One region of the Ensifer sp. ENS08 genome, then DNA from elsewhere that is predicted to be linked to it. Evidence: predicted binding sites of a transcription regulator. Region 1 holds the regulator's gene; each other region holds the start of a gene.
The links. The regulator LexA, encoded in region 1, represses DNA repair genes until DNA is damaged. The targets are predictions, from matches to a motif close to TGTTCNNNNTGTGTTCNG.

Region 1 (4,948 bases):
CGCATCGCTGTCGAGGGTGCCTAGCCGATCCCAGGCAATATTTTAGGAATATTCACCTCTCCGCGGCAAGCGGACTGCCCATCACATGGCGAAAGGATCTTTCGATGACTTGGTCTGGCCGCCGCCGGCAAAGGGATCGTTGTTCGGCGCATTGCCACCGGCGCCCGCAAAGGGATCGTTCGCCGCTCCCTGACCGCCATTCGGGATCAAGGCGCTCACCGCCTCCTGGCACTTGAACATCTCGCTTACCGCCTTCATCGAATCACGCAGGCTGAGGCTCGCGACGACGCGCCCCTCGAAGGCCAGCGCCAAGGTGTTCTTGCGAACGAATTCGGTAAAGAAGTCGGTGTTGGAAAAGTTGACGACAAGGGCCTTGGCGCCGGTCAGATCAACACCGAACGCAACGGCCGGCCACTGACGACCACGGTCGAGCTGCAAGGCAACATCGTATTCCCGCTGCGGCTCGATGGATTTCCATTCGGCATTGCCGATCGAAAGAAACGCCAGGTTCGTCGATCCCCGCGGATAAAAGCCGATACGAAGGATAGCGCCGGCGTCATAGCTCGTCGCCGCGTAACACGAGCCTCCCAGGGAAGGATCGGATCCCACCGTCCAGGCGTTGATCCGTTTCCAGATATTCGAACGCCCTTCTTCGGCAGACGCCGCTCCAGCCGTGAGCAACAGGCCGAGCACCACCAACGACAATCTATGCATGCAACCACCCCACTTTCCACGCAAAGTTATCTTTTTTTAGAGGCCTGTCGAGACGGTGAAGGCCCTTCCCCGCAGGGATTTTTGCGCGCCCCAGGCCCGATGCGAAAGCTGGCAGCTCCGATGCATTCTCCGCGCCGGTCCATGAAGAACGGCCGAGACGAGGTCGAGATGGAGCGGCTGGCGCAAATCAGCCACAGCCTGCGGGCAAAGAGCTGTTGAACATGGCAGAGTGATCGCCATGCTTGCTGGACTTCGGAACGAAAGCGCGGTTCACATCGTTTACCAACCCTTAGTCCCACCCCTTCATCAAGTGGACGATCACCGTGCTTGCCGCCCTGCTTCTCGCTTCGATAGTCGCATCGCCCAATATGCCTGACGTCAAGCTCAGTGCCGCGACGGTGGATGAACTCCAGACCGATTTCGAACGGGCCGTACCGTGCCATCAGATCGATGGACGCAATGTTTGGAAGGGCGCGCTCGCGTTCTACATCCAGTCCTTCGTTTATGACGGCGATACGCCCGTTGCGACCGATGCGGCCGACGCAGTGCTTCCGGAAGACAACAGCGCCGAGACGGTGAAGGAGTTCGAAGACGCCTGCTCGGCCTCGCAAGCGACTTAAGTCTCTCCGCGAAGAGAGCCGCGATTCGTTCGAATCACGCGCGCGACCGGCCTGCCCGGCGCTGTTTTGGGACGCAACCGTCGCCGAAAACCGCCCCGCTCCCGCAAAAGTGACCAATCGACCCCCACAGAAGCAGCCAATTGCCTGAATTCACGGAATTTTAGGCACTTGCGGAACACATATGGAACAGATAGTGTCTGTTCTTGATTTGTTTCACGCCTCTGGAGCGACGTGCCATGCTGACCCGCAAGCAACAGGAATTGCTTCTGTTCATCCACGAACGCATGAAGGAGTCGGGCGTACCGCCGTCTTTCGATGAAATGAAGGATGCGCTCGACCTGGCGTCGAAGTCCGGCATTCACCGTTTGATCACGGCGCTCGAAGAACGCGGGTTCATTCGCCGGTTGCCGAACCGGGCGCGCGCGCTCGAAGTCATCAAGCTTCCGGAAGCCTACGCCGCCGGCCAGCAACAGCCGCGCAGAGGCTTCTCGCCGAGCGTGATCGAGGGCAGCCTCGGAAAGCCGCCGGCCGCCGCTCCTGCCACGCCGAAGCCGGCGCCGGTCGCCGAAAGCACGTCTGTTTCCGTCCCGGTGATGGGCCGCATCGCTGCCGGCGTGCCGATCTCGGCGATCCAGAACAACACCCATGACATTACCGTTCCGCTCGACATGATCGGCAGCGGCGAGCATTACGCCCTCGAAGTAAAGGGCGATTCGATGATCGAGGCCGGCATCTTCGATGGCGACACGGTGATCATCCGCAACGGCAACTCGGCCAATCCCGGCGACATCATCGTGGCGCTCGTGGACGACGAGGAAGCGACGCTGAAGCGCTTCCGTCGCAAGGGCGCGTCGATTGCGCTCGAAGCGGCCAACCCCGCCTACGAGACGCGCATTTTCGGACCGGATCGCGTGAAAATCCAGGGCAAGCTCGTCGGGCTGATCCGCCGCTACCATTGAATTCCAGGCAGAACGCCGAATCAAAAGAGCCTCGCCACTGAAAGTGGCGAGGCTCTTTCCATTTAAGGCGACCTGAAATCCAGATCGCTTATTCGTGGATCGTGTATTCGCCGAGTTCGCAGAGATCCTGCGTGTCCTCGGTCGTATCGAGGGCCGAGCCTTCCTCGAATTCGAATCGCATGTCGTATTTGCAGACGTCCCGCCCGTCGGCAATGGTGATCTCCATGCTCTCGCCGGGGTTCAGGACCTGCCGACCGAAAACATCGTCTTCCCATTCATTGACGCCGACCGGCGACGTATAGAAATTCGTCAGTACCGCGCCGGTGTTGTTCTTCAGCTGGAAAACCAGGTCGTCCGCGCGCGCCTCCATAGCGGTCGCCGCAAAACACGCCAACGCCGTCAGGATCAGTCTCTTTTTCATTGATGCCATTGCCTCCGTTCTTAATGTTGACGGACGCTACCGATGCGGTTGATCTCAGCGGAGTCATCGTTCCCCCTCTACCGAATTCACCGAAGCGATAAGATCCGACGGAGGCATAGGAGACGTGGCTTGCGCGGACGTGTCGCGAATTTTACCGCGCTGCCCTAAGGCAGAACGCCAAACCAAATTTAACGAGGTGAGATTATTGGAGGCCTCGCCCGGAATTGAACCGGGGTACAAGGATTTGCAGTCCTCTGCGTCACCACTCCGCCACGAGGCCTCACAGCTCGGATAACCAAGCGTTGGCGCGGATTTAGAATGATTGCAGAAAAACCGCAAGAGGCATTTTCTGAAAAACGCGCCGTCGAATTGCAGGACGGATACTTTCCACAGAACGATCGACGATGTCCGCCGATCGTCTCCCAGCTGATCTCAGCACCAGGGCGTCGGGCGCCCTTCCCACGGCCGCACGAGCCCCTCGGAAACGAGTACACGTCCAAGAGATTGGTCACCGCGGGTGACCAGGCGCAGTTTCTCGCCGGCCTTGGCATCTGATCGCCCTCCCGCCGAGATCAGCCTGAAGTCGCCTGCATTCAGCAATTCGCGCAGGCGCTGCTTGGCGTAGAAGCCGCGCGAACGCTCCTTGTCGCAGCTTGCCTGGCGGATTCGCGGTGCATCGACATCGGCGACGCGGATCGTCTCGCCATGGAAGACGAAGGTCGCGCCATCGATCACGCAGTTGTCGTTGCGAATGCCGCAAAAATAGAACTGATCGGTACGGATGGATGCCGTCTTCACCTCTTCATTGGGCCGCACGAGAGGGGTTGGCGGCGTGACGCCGACATTCACCGACGGCACCGGGGCGGCCAGGACAACCTTCGTCGCCGGGTTGGGCTTCGGATTTGGTTTGTGCCTATCCGCCTGCTGCGCAACGCGCTCCTGCGCTTCAGGAACCGCGCGCTGAGGCTTCGGCTTCGTTTCCGATCGCGATGCAAGGGCCATGACATCCGAAACCACCGGCCAGTGCCGCAAATCGGCGCGATGGTCGTAGGCCATGACGCCGCCAAGGGTGAGCGCTGCGGCCAGATACCACGGCGCCATGCCGCCCTGTTTGCTGGTGCTTCGGCCCGAACTGCGGCGTCGACGTTTCGTAGTGGCTTTGGCCATCGGTCCCCATCCTGATTCGAGACCGCATTATGCGTTTGATGGGTTGCCGAAAAGTTTTCGAGGGCACCCCAACAGAGGGGAAGACCGCGAGGAACCGGTCATTCGCCTGCGCGGCCACGGCCCTTGTTGAGAGATTCGGAATTGGTACGGGACGGCCGCGAGGAACCGAAAACTGCCGACCGCCCTGCCTCGACAACAAGATCGTTAAATCGGCGTCCGGCTCAGGAGCCGTTCGAGGAGTTGGCCTTCCCGCGCCAGCGCGCCCACCAGACGGCCAGACGACGACGGCGGCGGCGAACCGAGGGAATGTCGTGGGAAAGCACGATCAGGCCCAACGGTATCATCCAGAAGCCCAGCACGGGCAGGAAACCGAGAAAACCGCAGAACACCAGCAGCGAACCCAGCAGGATGCGCAGCAGCGGAGAGTCGGGCAGCGCGATACGCCATTTGCCCAGCACGATCTGTCGTGTTTGCGGATCAATGCCGAAATGCGTCTGCTTCCTGTTTTTATTCATCATTCCCTATCCGGCGTGTTTTCCCACAATTGGGGACTTCTCCACAGCCTCGCAACGGAACTTGTCATTTTTTTTGAAAAAAGCGCTTGGCAAATCAGAAAAGCATGCGTATTAGCAGCCTCACTTCTGAAGCGCACAGCACAACAGCGGCGCGGATGATCCCTGGTAGCTCAGCGGTAGAGCATTCGACTGTTAATCGACAGGTCGCCGGTTCGAATCCGGCCCGGGGAGCCACTTTCTAAAAGAGCCATTTGCAGCGATGCGAATGGCTCTTTTTCATTTTGCACCTATGTTCTCCAGGTGATCAATCCCCAACCTCCCGATGGTTCTTCATGACAAAGGCCGCGGCGCCGCCCATCATCGTCTGGTTCCGCAAGGATCTCCGCCTGGCCGACAATCGCGCCCTCTCGGCTGCCGCCGGCGAGGCAGCCGTCATTCCCCTCTATATTCGCGAACCCGCCGACAGCGGCAACGGTCCGCTCGGGGCGGCGCAGGCGTGGTGGCTGCACCATTCGCTCGAGGCCTTGGGCGCAAGTCTCGCGCGGCACGCTT
Region 2 (4,948 bases), on a different contig from region 1:
CGCCCTCGCCTTTACCATCGGCTACGTCGTGGGACGGTCATCGGTCGATACCGGGCGGGGATACTGGCGATAGATCCGCCAGCCGGCGAAGCTGATGTTCGCCGGCGCCTCTCAAATCACGATAACTCCCTCGTTACCATGAATTTAGGCGCCGCTAATATCTATTGACTATAGCGTGCACTATGCAAGGCTGAAAGCTCTTGATTGTGTCGTGACGCTGTAGGGTTTCTTCATGTTCTTGGTCCGCACCGATCTCGATGTCGCCATCACACGATGGCGCGAGATCATCTTGACTTCCTTGCCGTGGGACCAACTTGGCGGCTACGTTGCGTTGCGCAAGCATGATTTGACAATCGAACTTCACAACCTCGATGAGGATAGCGATCTGCTCGTCTTTGCCACCGATGGCGAAGTTCTGGCCAGCCGGTTCCGTTCAGCTTATCCCTTTGTGGTGACATACGGGAGGAATCCCGGCTACCCGCTGGAATACCTGGTCTGGCTTTCATTCCACATGCAAGCGAACTTCGATCGGTTGGGTGTCCTGGAGATGAGCGCGACTTACGAGGACGAAGAGGGCGACATCGAAAGCATGTCTGCCATGGCGATGGGCTTCTCGCGTCAGGCCGACCTTGACGACTTTATAGCGCGGTTCGACGGCAAGGACCTGAGCCAGGATTTGTTGTTCGGCTATGACGCTTATCTATTGGAGGTGGGAGAGAAGATCGGCTAAGGCATCCTTCCCCAAGGAATATCTCGCTCCCGCCCCTCGACTGAAGCTCATCTCGCTGAACCAGCGCCGGCCACTCGATTTTCTAGCGTGCCTGACGGTGAGCGTTCGACGGCGTCGGTTCCAGCGACTTCTGCTCGGCCGATCCGCCAGTCTCCTCCCATCCAAACACACTGCGACCGCCCCATTCGGGCGAGTGGCGAAACTCTCCGGCAACAATTTCCTTGAGGTCCGGGCCGGTGGCGTATCTTTCGAGCTGCCGTGCCTGGTCGTCAAGGCGCTTCAGCGCCTCCAGTTCCTCGCCAAGTCCGAGCCGCGCTTTCGTCACGGCCGATCGCATGACCGCGATCGTGTGGTCGTACACCTTGAGGGGCACGGGAAACGGATGGCGGTCCTTGCCACCGTGCGCAAGCGAAAACCGCGCCGGATCGGCGAAACGGCAAGGCGCGCCATGAACGACTTCAGCCACCATCGCGAGCGCGTTGACCGTACGGGCACCGACGCCCGGAACCATCAAAAGCTGCTCGAAATCTTCCGGCCCGCGATCGGCAGCCGCAGAAAGTGTCGCATGCAGCCGTCGCATGTTGACGTTTTCATCCCGTACGTCGTGATGTGCCGGCATCACGAGATGTGGGAGCAACGGCTGATCGGCCTCCTTCGGTTTACCCTTTGGATCCAGAGCGACGACTTCCCGGACAATTCGGTCAGGCCCAAGCGATGCCAAAAGCTCAAGCTGCCCGTGGCGTGATGCGGCAGCCCGTCTGTCTGCGAGATTGACGATTTCCCCCTGACCTTTTCCCTCGATCGCCGCATGGGGAGCGTCGACGAAGCTGGAAACGCCCTCCGACAACCAATGATAGCGCCGGGCCTGGCGTTTATCGCCGTTCATGCCTTGCTGTACCACCACCCATTTGCCATCGTCAGCGACGATGAAACCGTGCAGGTAGAGGTCGAAGCCGTCCTGGACCGCGGCACTATCGACCTTTGCAACAAGCCGGCTGGTGGCCGCAAGGCCGGCACCATCGATGCCGACGCGGTTGCCGATGGCGATCAGTTCGTCTGGCGTCTGCCGCGAATGTCGTCCGCGACCGCCGCAGACGCTTATCCCGAGATCCCGCGAACGAGGAGCGAGACCGCGCTTGAGAGCGCCGATGACGCTGGTGGTGATGCCTGATGAGTGCCAATCCATGCCCATGACGCAGCCGAAGGACTGGAACCAGAAAGGATGGGCCAGACGGCGCAGAAACTCGTCACGGCCGTATTCGATGACGATGGCTTCGGCGATGATCGTCCCGAGCTTCGTCATGCGATCGCCGAGCCACGGGGGAACCCTGCCGCCATGAAGAGGGAGATCTGCACTTCCAGCTCGCTGAACCATTCGTGTCTTATAGGCCGCTTACAGGCATTGTGACAGGGGAAAGTTCTTCAAACGTTCCTACCGCCGGGAACAAGTCGCAACCCTTGCTGTTTTGTGGTTGGAATGTTGCGAGGCGCCGTTGCGCCTCACGATGAGATGGGCCAATCCCTGCGGAGGCCTTCCAATGCAAAACCGTTTCCCGTGTGCGGCAGTCGTCATCCTCCTAACCGCAGCTTTACTGGCGGGTTGCGCCAACGTCTCAGCCAGGCAGACAGCGAGCAACACCGGCAAGGTTGGATACGGTTCGGATCCGGTTCTGCCAAAACCACGCCCAACCGTGATCCCGACGGTCAACATCGCCGATGCGACCGGGTGGCGGGGCGGAGAACATCCACTCGCTGCCAAAGGATTGAAGGTCAACGCCTTTGCGACGAATTTTGACCATCCGCGCTGGCTGCGCGTCCTTCCCAACGGTGACGTTCTGGTGGCCGAAAGCAATGCTCCGGCCAAACACGACGAGGGCTTCAGCCTGAAGAAGGTCTTCATGAGCGCGGCCATGAAGCGCGCTGGCGCCACCACACCAAGCGCAAACAGGATCACGCTGCTTCGCGACACCGATGGCGACGGGGTGGCCGACCTGCGGACCACGTTCGCCGAAGGTCTCAACTCGCCTTTCGGCATGACGCTGTCGCGGGGCAAGCTCTATGTCGCCAACACCGACGCTCTCGTCGCCTTCCCCTATTCGAACGGACAGACCCGGATCACGGCGCCGCCGCAAAAGATCGCGGATCTACCGCCCGGCGATCTCAATCACCATTGGACCAAGGATGTGATCGCAAGCCCGGACGGCCGCAAGCTCTACGTTACGGTCGGCTCCAACAGCAATGTTGCCGAAAACGGCATGGCCGTCGAACGGCACCGTGCAGCCGTGCTCGAGATCGACAAGGCAAGCGGCCACATGCGCCCCTTCGCCTCGGGCCTGCGCAATCCCAACGGGCTCTCCTGGAACCCTCAGAATGGAAAGCTGTGGGTCGCGGTCAACGAACGCGACGAACTCGGTGACGATCTCGTCCCGGACTACATGACATCCGTGCGCGATGGCGCCTTCTATGGCTGGCCCTACAGCTACTTCGGCCAGAACGTCGACACCCGCGTCAGGCCGCAGCGTCCTGACCTCGTCGCAAGGGCCATCAAGCCCGACTACGCGCTGGGCGCCCACACGGCATCATTGGGACTGGTGTTCTCGAGGGGCTCGTCGCTCGGCCCCACCTATTCGAACGGCGCATTCGTTGGACAGCATGGCTCCTGGAACCGAAGCGTACCCAGCGGCTACAAGGTCATCTTCGTCCCGTTTTTGAATGGCAAGCCCAGCGGCCGGCCAAAAGATGTCCTCACCGGGTTCGTCGGCAAAGGCGGCAGCGCCATGGGGCGCCCGGCCGGCGTGGCAATCGATAAGACGGGTAGTTTGCTGGTTGCCGACGATGTCGGCAATGTCGTGTGGCGTGTCAGCAGAGAATGACCTTTTGCCTGTTTCAAAAGCGATCAATGTGCATTTGGTCGTCCCGCGTCGGCAATCGCCCGATGAGAACGGGATGCCGCGCGCCGGCGCTCTTGAGTTCGGGCCTGTTTCCTGGAAACCCGCAATTCCTCCAGATCTGGAAGCCACCAGCCGCTTCGATGATGGGGACCGGTGCGTGCCGGCCATACAGAGATCAATTCCGACAGTGTTGCGGGCCGCCAGGAGGCCCAGACAAACTCCATCAGGCTATTGTTCATGAATGGATACGAGCAGGAGAAAGTTCGAGGGACAATCTCCTGTGAAATCCCGATGAATATTACGACGCCGTAAGTTTCAGTGGAGACGGCACGCCCGAGCTGTGGTGGAAAAACCGCAGGAACAGGGTATCGCCGTCTTCTCCGTTCGACGCTGCGACTTCTCGCTTCCAGTTCCTCGGCGGACCCCCGCGACGCAAGTCGGCGTTGCTTTCGTGCATCCGGTTCATTGCGGCGGGCGGCCGCTTCGATCACAGGCCACCGTTTCCGCAATTCCTCGTAGGAGCGGAACGGAACATGCCACGTCCTGGAATTGTCATCCCAATGCGCCCACGGCACCTGTCGCAATTCCTCAACGATGGTGCGGGAGAAAGGTGTCCGCAGGCAAAGGTCATCGCCTGCCTCCAGATACGGACTGCCGATGGGATCGAAGTCGTAAGCGTCCCTGCCCTTTGATTCACCGAACGGATCTCGTTCCGACAATTGGCCGTCCATCCATCTGGTAAACCGGCGGTCGGCAGTCTTGCCCGGAATAAACCAATTGCGCCTATCATCGCTCCATCTGGCCCGGGGAAAAGCCCGTCGAAACTCTCCCAGCATGGTTCGGTCGTAGGGAAACGAAATATACGCACCGGGGCGATTTGATGGCTCACCCGACATTGCTTCGCGAACCCCTCCTCGTTCCGACACATTTTCCCGTCTCACTCAACGAATAGGCTTGGCCCGCTGTTCCCCGATTGCGCAAAAAAACGAGAGCCGAACGGCTTTTTTCGATGCTGTAAACCGAGGCGCGAAGTCCACATCGCGCCCAATGGCGGACATCGAACCGCGTTCGGATGAGGTGGGCCGAAGCAAATCCCGGTGAGAGGATGAGCGGACTACGCCGCAAAGGCGTGCACGCCCGCGCGGACTGTCTCCGGGTCGCGGTTTTCGACGCCGTACAGAATGTCGAGAAGCGGAAAGGTCATTCGATAAAAACCCATACGATCCCTTGCCGCCGTGTCTGGGGAAAAGTGCGCGAGCACCAGGTCGACGAACGGGTCACCAAGCCCTGCCGCGAGGCTCGCAAAATCGTAAGCTGGGTCGCCGGG
Region 3 (4,948 bases), on a different contig from region 1:
GATCAAACGCCTGCAGAAGCGCCTCGGCACGACCTCGCTCTACGTCACCCACGACCAGCTCGAGGCGATGACCCTTGCCGACCGTCTGGTGGTGCTGAATGGCGGTCGCATCGAACAGATCGGCCGTCCGCTCGACGTCTATCACCGCCCGGCCTCAACCTTCGTCGCCAGCTTCATCGGCTCGCCGGCGATGAACCTGATCAAGGGTGAGATCGAAGGCGGCAACCTGCAGATCGGTCTCTACAGGATCGCGCTTGGCGACCGTGCGCCGGTCGAAGGCCCGGTCACGGTTGGGCTTCGCGCCGAAGATCTCAAGCTCGCCGGCGTCGGCGAGGACGCCATGCTGTTCCAGGTCGACTATGTCGAGGAACTGGGCGCGCAGCGGCTCGTGCACGGCACCATCGAGAGCCAGGCGCTCACCATCGCGCTGTCTCCGGAGACGCCACTTTCGGGTGATCTTGCAGTGACGATCGCCGTCGACCGTCTGCACTTCTTCTCGACCGAGACCGGCAAGCGGCTGGAGCGCGGCACGTCGTTTGCCAATGAAGCGCCGGTTGCAGCGCCACGCCTGGAGACCGCATCGTGATCTCCAAGACCGTCGAGCAGCTTGCCGTTCCTTCGCTTGAAACCCGCGCCAGCTTTGCCGAGATCGTGCGCACCATTGCCGCCCATGACGCAGCCATGGCCGCACGGCCGGAGATGAACAGCGTGGAGGTCGGCGGCACACCGGCCTCCGATACGCCGCTCGCCTTCCCGTTCACCGTTGCTGCCTGGAACCTGGAGCGCTGCCTGTTTCCGGCCGAAAGCGCCGCCCATCTCGCCGCGACGAACGCGCCGGTCGTCCTTCTTTCAGAGATGGACAACGGCATGGCCCGCACCGGCCAGCGTCACCCGACCGCCGAAGTCGCCGAAACACTCGGCATGCACTATGCGTATGGCATCGAGTTCATCTAGATGGGTCTCGGCTCCGATACGGAGCGTGAGTTCTGTGAGGACGAATTCAACGCCAAGGGGTTCCATGGCAATGCGCTGATGGCTGCGGTGCCGTTCTCCCGGCCCTTCATGTTGCGCCTATGGGGCGAACGCCTCTGGTTCACCGATGGCGAGCAGCCGCGCCTTGGCGAGCGCTGTGCGATCGGCGCCGTCATCGAGACGGAAGCCGGACCCTTCGTCGCCGTCTCCACCCATCTCGAGAGTGCGACGACTGCCGTCTACCGAGAGCGCCAGGTCAAGGAATTGATCGATGCACTCGACGAGACTTTCCCCGGCCTGCCGGTGATGATCGGTGGCGATCTCAATACCGGCAACCATGCCGGCGGCGATTTCGAGGCCGAAGGGCTGTTTGCCATGAGCGCCATCAGAGGCTTTACCCGCCATGGTGGGCCGCTCGACGTGATGACCACGCGGCCGAGCCTGATCACCCGCTGGCCAGAGCGGGCGATGAAGCTCGACTGGTTCCTGTCGCGCGGGCTGAAGATCGGCGAGACCACGATCATTCCTTCGCTTGACGAAACCGGCCGGCCGCTTTCGGATCACGATCTCATCACCTGCGTGATCGAAGGCTTCGAATAGGCTCGCCTCTCCTTGCCTAAGGCCCGCCCGCATTCTACATGTCGAGGGCTTTGCCAGTGCGGCAGAGGGCAGCGGTTTTCCCGTCCTCATTCGCTCCGGCGGTTTGAAATCGATCACGCTAAGCGTGATCCATGAGGGAATGGGTAGATGGCGAAAATCGTCAATGTCGGGGTCCAGATGGACCATGTGTCGGGCATCAACATTGCGGGTGACTCCACCTTCGCCATGAGCCTCGAGGCACAGTCGCGCGGCTATCGCCTCTTCCACTATACGCCGGAAAAGCTGTCGCTGCGCGACGGCAAGGTCTATGCGAGCGTGCAGCCGATGACGCTGCGCGACGTCAAGGGCGACCACTTCACGCTTGGCGAAGCCGAGCGCGTGGATCTTTCGACCATGGACGTCATCCTGCTGCGCCAGGACCCGCCCTTCGACATGGCCTACATTACCTCGACGCACCTTTTGGAACGCCTGCATCCGAAGACGCTGGTCGTCAATGATCCCGCCTGGGTGCGCAATTCGCCGGAGAAGATCTTCGTCACCGAATTCGCCGACCTGATGCCGAAGACGCTGATCACCCGCGACCCCGCTGAGATCTCCAGCTTCCGCCAGGAAATGGGCGACATCATCCTGAAGCCGCTCTACGGCAACGGCGGCGCCGGCGTGTTCCACTCGACCCGCGACGACCGCAACATGTCCTCTCTGCTCGAAATGTTCGGCCAGATGTTCCGCGAGCCCTTCATCGCCCAGGAATACCTGCCGGCGGTGCGCAAGGGCGACAAGCGCATCCTGCTCGTCGACGGCGAGCCGGTCGGCGCCATCAACCGCGTTCCGGCAGACCACGACGCCCGCTCCAACATGCATGCTGGCGGCCGGCCTGAGCCGACCGAACTGACGGCGCGTGAGAAGGAAATCTGCACCCGCATCGCGCCTGCGCTGAAGGAGCGCGGCTTCCTCTTCGTCGGCATCGACGTTATCGGCGACTACATGACCGAGATCAACGTGACGTCGCCGACCGGCATCCGCGAAGTGAAAAAGTTCGGCGGCGCCGATGTCGCGAGCCTGCTCTGGGATGCGATCGAGCGCAAGCGCGCCTGATCAAGATCTCGGCCTAGGAGCCATCTCGGGTCGATGGCGCTTGCCGCGGGCCTACGCCCGCGGCCGTTTGCCGAAACGTCCCGGGTACAGGCCCGCGCCTCCTCAAATGTTCCGTTATTGTTCTTGTTTTTGTGCGCGATCCGTGCAAGGCTTCTGCCTGCAACCCTGGGCGGTTGTGGCGCCCGATAACTGGGCTGCCTGGGCGAGGGGGCAAGCATGGTCGCGCGCGTCAGCACGGTCGCATTTCAGGGAATCGAGGGCCTGCCTGTCGATGTGCAGGTGATGGTCGCGCCGGGCAAGGTCGGCATGCAGATCGTCGGCCTGCCGGACAAGGCCGTCGCCGAAAGCCGCGAGCGGGTGCAGGCCGCCCTTCATGCTTCAGGTCTGGCGCTGCCGGCCAAGCGCGTGACCGTCAATCTTGCGCCCGCTGACCTTCCCAAGGAAGGCAGCCATTTCGACCTGGCGATCGCACTCGGCCTGATGGCAGCCCTCGGCGCCATTCCCGGCGATGCGTTGGCGCCTTATGTGGTGATCGGTGAGCTCAATCTCGATGGCACCATTGCTGCCGTTGCCGGCGCGCTTCCCGCCGCGATCGGTGCCAATGCGCTCGGCAAGGGGCTGATCTGCCCGGCCGAAAGCGGACCCGAGGCGGCGTGGGCCGGGGCCGAGATCGACATTCTGGCGCCCCGCAGCCTGATCGCAATCGCCAACCATTTCCGCGGTACGCAGGTGCTTTCGCGACCCGAGGCCGCGATCCGCTCAGGCGCATCTAACCTGCCCGATCTCGCCGATATCAAGGGTCAGGAAAGCGCCAAGCGGGCGCTCGAAGTGGCGGCCGCCGGCAACCACAATCTGCTGATGGTCGGCCCGCCCGGCTCGGGCAAGTCGATGCTCGCTGCCCGCCTGCCGTCGATCCTGCCGCCGCTCAACCCGGCCGAGCTCCTCGAAGTGTCGATGATCCATTCGATCGCCGGGCAGCTTCCGGGCGGCAAGCTCTCGGACCGGCGGCCGTTCCGCACGCCGCATCATTCCGCGACGATGGCCGCCATGGTTGGTGGCGGCTTGCGTGCCAAGCCCGGCGAGGCGTCGCTTGCGCACAACGGCGTACTGTTTCTCGACGAGTTTCCGGAATTCTCGCCGCAGGTGCTCGACGCGCTGCGCCAGCCGCTTGAAACCGCCGAATGCATCATCGCCCGCGCCAACCACCGCGTCAGCTATCCCGCCGCGATCCAGCTTGTCGCGGCCATGAACCCCTGTCGCTGCGGCATGGCCGGCGAACCCGGCCGCAGCTGCGCCCGTGGACCGCGCTGCATGTCCGACTATCAGGCACGCATCTCCGGTCCGCTGATGGACCGCATCGATATCCGCATCGACGTGCCGGCCGTCAGCGCCGCCGATCTCCTGAAGCCGGCCGCAGCCGAAAGCAGCGAGGTCGTTGCTCGTCGCGTCGCCCGTGCCCGGGCGCTGCAGATCGATCGTTTCGCCGCCCTCGGACATCCAGAGCTGACAAGCAATGCCCGCGCGTCAACCTCGATGATCGAGAAGATCGCAGCACCCGATGCGGCCGGCCTGCAGCTTCTCCGGGACGCCGCCGAAAAGATGAAATTTTCCGCCCGCGGCTACCATCGTGTGCTGAAGGTCGCCCGCACGCTTGCCGATCTCGATGGCGCAGTAACCGTCGGTCGCATCCATCTCGCCGAGGCGATTTCCTATCGGATCGCCGGGGAACGCTTGCCCGTCGCCGCATAGCGGCGTGCCTTGAAAAAAAAAGGGCGCCACGGGCGCCCTTTCCGATTGGAACTGAAGTCGGCCTGATCAGCCGCCCAGGCCATCGAACAGCACCGTCGAGAGGTAGCGTTCGGCAAAGGACGGGATGATGACGACGATGGTCTTGCCGGCATTTTCCTCGCGCTGGCCGACCTCGATTGCCGCGGTTAGAGCTGCACCGGCGGAGATGCCGACCGGCACGCCTTCGAGCTTGGCGACAAGGCGGGCGGCCTCGATCGCTTCCGCGCTGTTGACCGTGACGATCTCGTCATAGACCGTGGTGTCGAGGATCGCCGGCGCAAAGCCTGCGCCGATGCCCTGGATCTTGTGCGGCCCGGGATTGCCACCGGACAGAACCGGAGATTCCTCCGGCTCGACGGCGATTACCTTGATCGAAGGCTTGCGCGCCTTCAGCACCTGGCCGGCGCCGGTAATCGTGCCGCCGGTGCCGATGCCGGAGACGAAAATGTCGACAGCGCCGTCCGTGTCGTTCCAGATTTCTTCGGCCGTCGTC

Region 2: IB272_RS21035 (DUF763 domain-containing protein) is a predicted target of LexA. The motif match lies at 2,147-2,164, and genes of this name have one in related genera.
Region 3: IB272_RS04105 (YifB family Mg chelatase-like AAA ATPase) is a predicted target of LexA. The motif match lies at 2,775-2,792, and genes of this name have one in related genera.

The regions. Positions count from the first base shown of each region.
Region 1 covers NZ_JACVBF010000003.1:54,198-59,145, forward strand. Annotated here, with positions in the region: gene IB272_RS10210 (hypothetical protein) at 82-714, opposite strand; gene IB272_RS10215 (hypothetical protein) at 1,038-1,334, shown strand; gene lexA (transcriptional repressor LexA) at 1,571-2,293, shown strand; gene IB272_RS10225 (hypothetical protein) at 2,382-2,714, opposite strand; tRNA gene IB272_RS10230 (tRNA-Cys) at 2,921-2,994, opposite strand; gene IB272_RS10235 (thermonuclease family protein) at 3,147-3,881, opposite strand; gene IB272_RS10240 (hypothetical protein) at 4,103-4,396, opposite strand; tRNA gene IB272_RS10245 (tRNA-Asn) at 4,556-4,630, shown strand; gene IB272_RS10250 (deoxyribodipyrimidine photo-lyase) at 4,729-4,948, shown strand, end outside.
Region 2 covers NZ_JACVBF010000010.1:87,521-92,468, forward strand. Annotated here, with positions in the region: gene IB272_RS21025 (hypothetical protein) at 1-73, shown strand, start outside; gene IB272_RS21030 (hypothetical protein) at 233-730, shown strand; gene IB272_RS21035 (DUF763 domain-containing protein) at 813-2,105, opposite strand; gene IB272_RS21040 (sorbosone dehydrogenase family protein) at 2,269-3,603, shown strand; gene IB272_RS21045 (hypothetical protein) at 3,627-4,517, opposite strand; gene IB272_RS21050 (aminoglycoside phosphotransferase family protein) at 4,736-4,948, opposite strand, start outside.
Region 3 covers NZ_JACVBF010000001.1:878,380-883,327, reverse strand. Annotated here, with positions in the region: gene IB272_RS04120 (sn-glycerol-3-phosphate import ATP-binding protein UgpC) at 1-586, shown strand, start outside; gene IB272_RS35565 (hypothetical protein) at 583-954, shown strand; gene IB272_RS04115 (hypothetical protein) at 955-1,572, shown strand; gene gshB (glutathione synthase) at 1,720-2,667, shown strand; gene IB272_RS04105 (YifB family Mg chelatase-like AAA ATPase) at 2,884-4,416, shown strand; gene cysK (cysteine synthase A) at 4,483-4,948, opposite strand, start outside.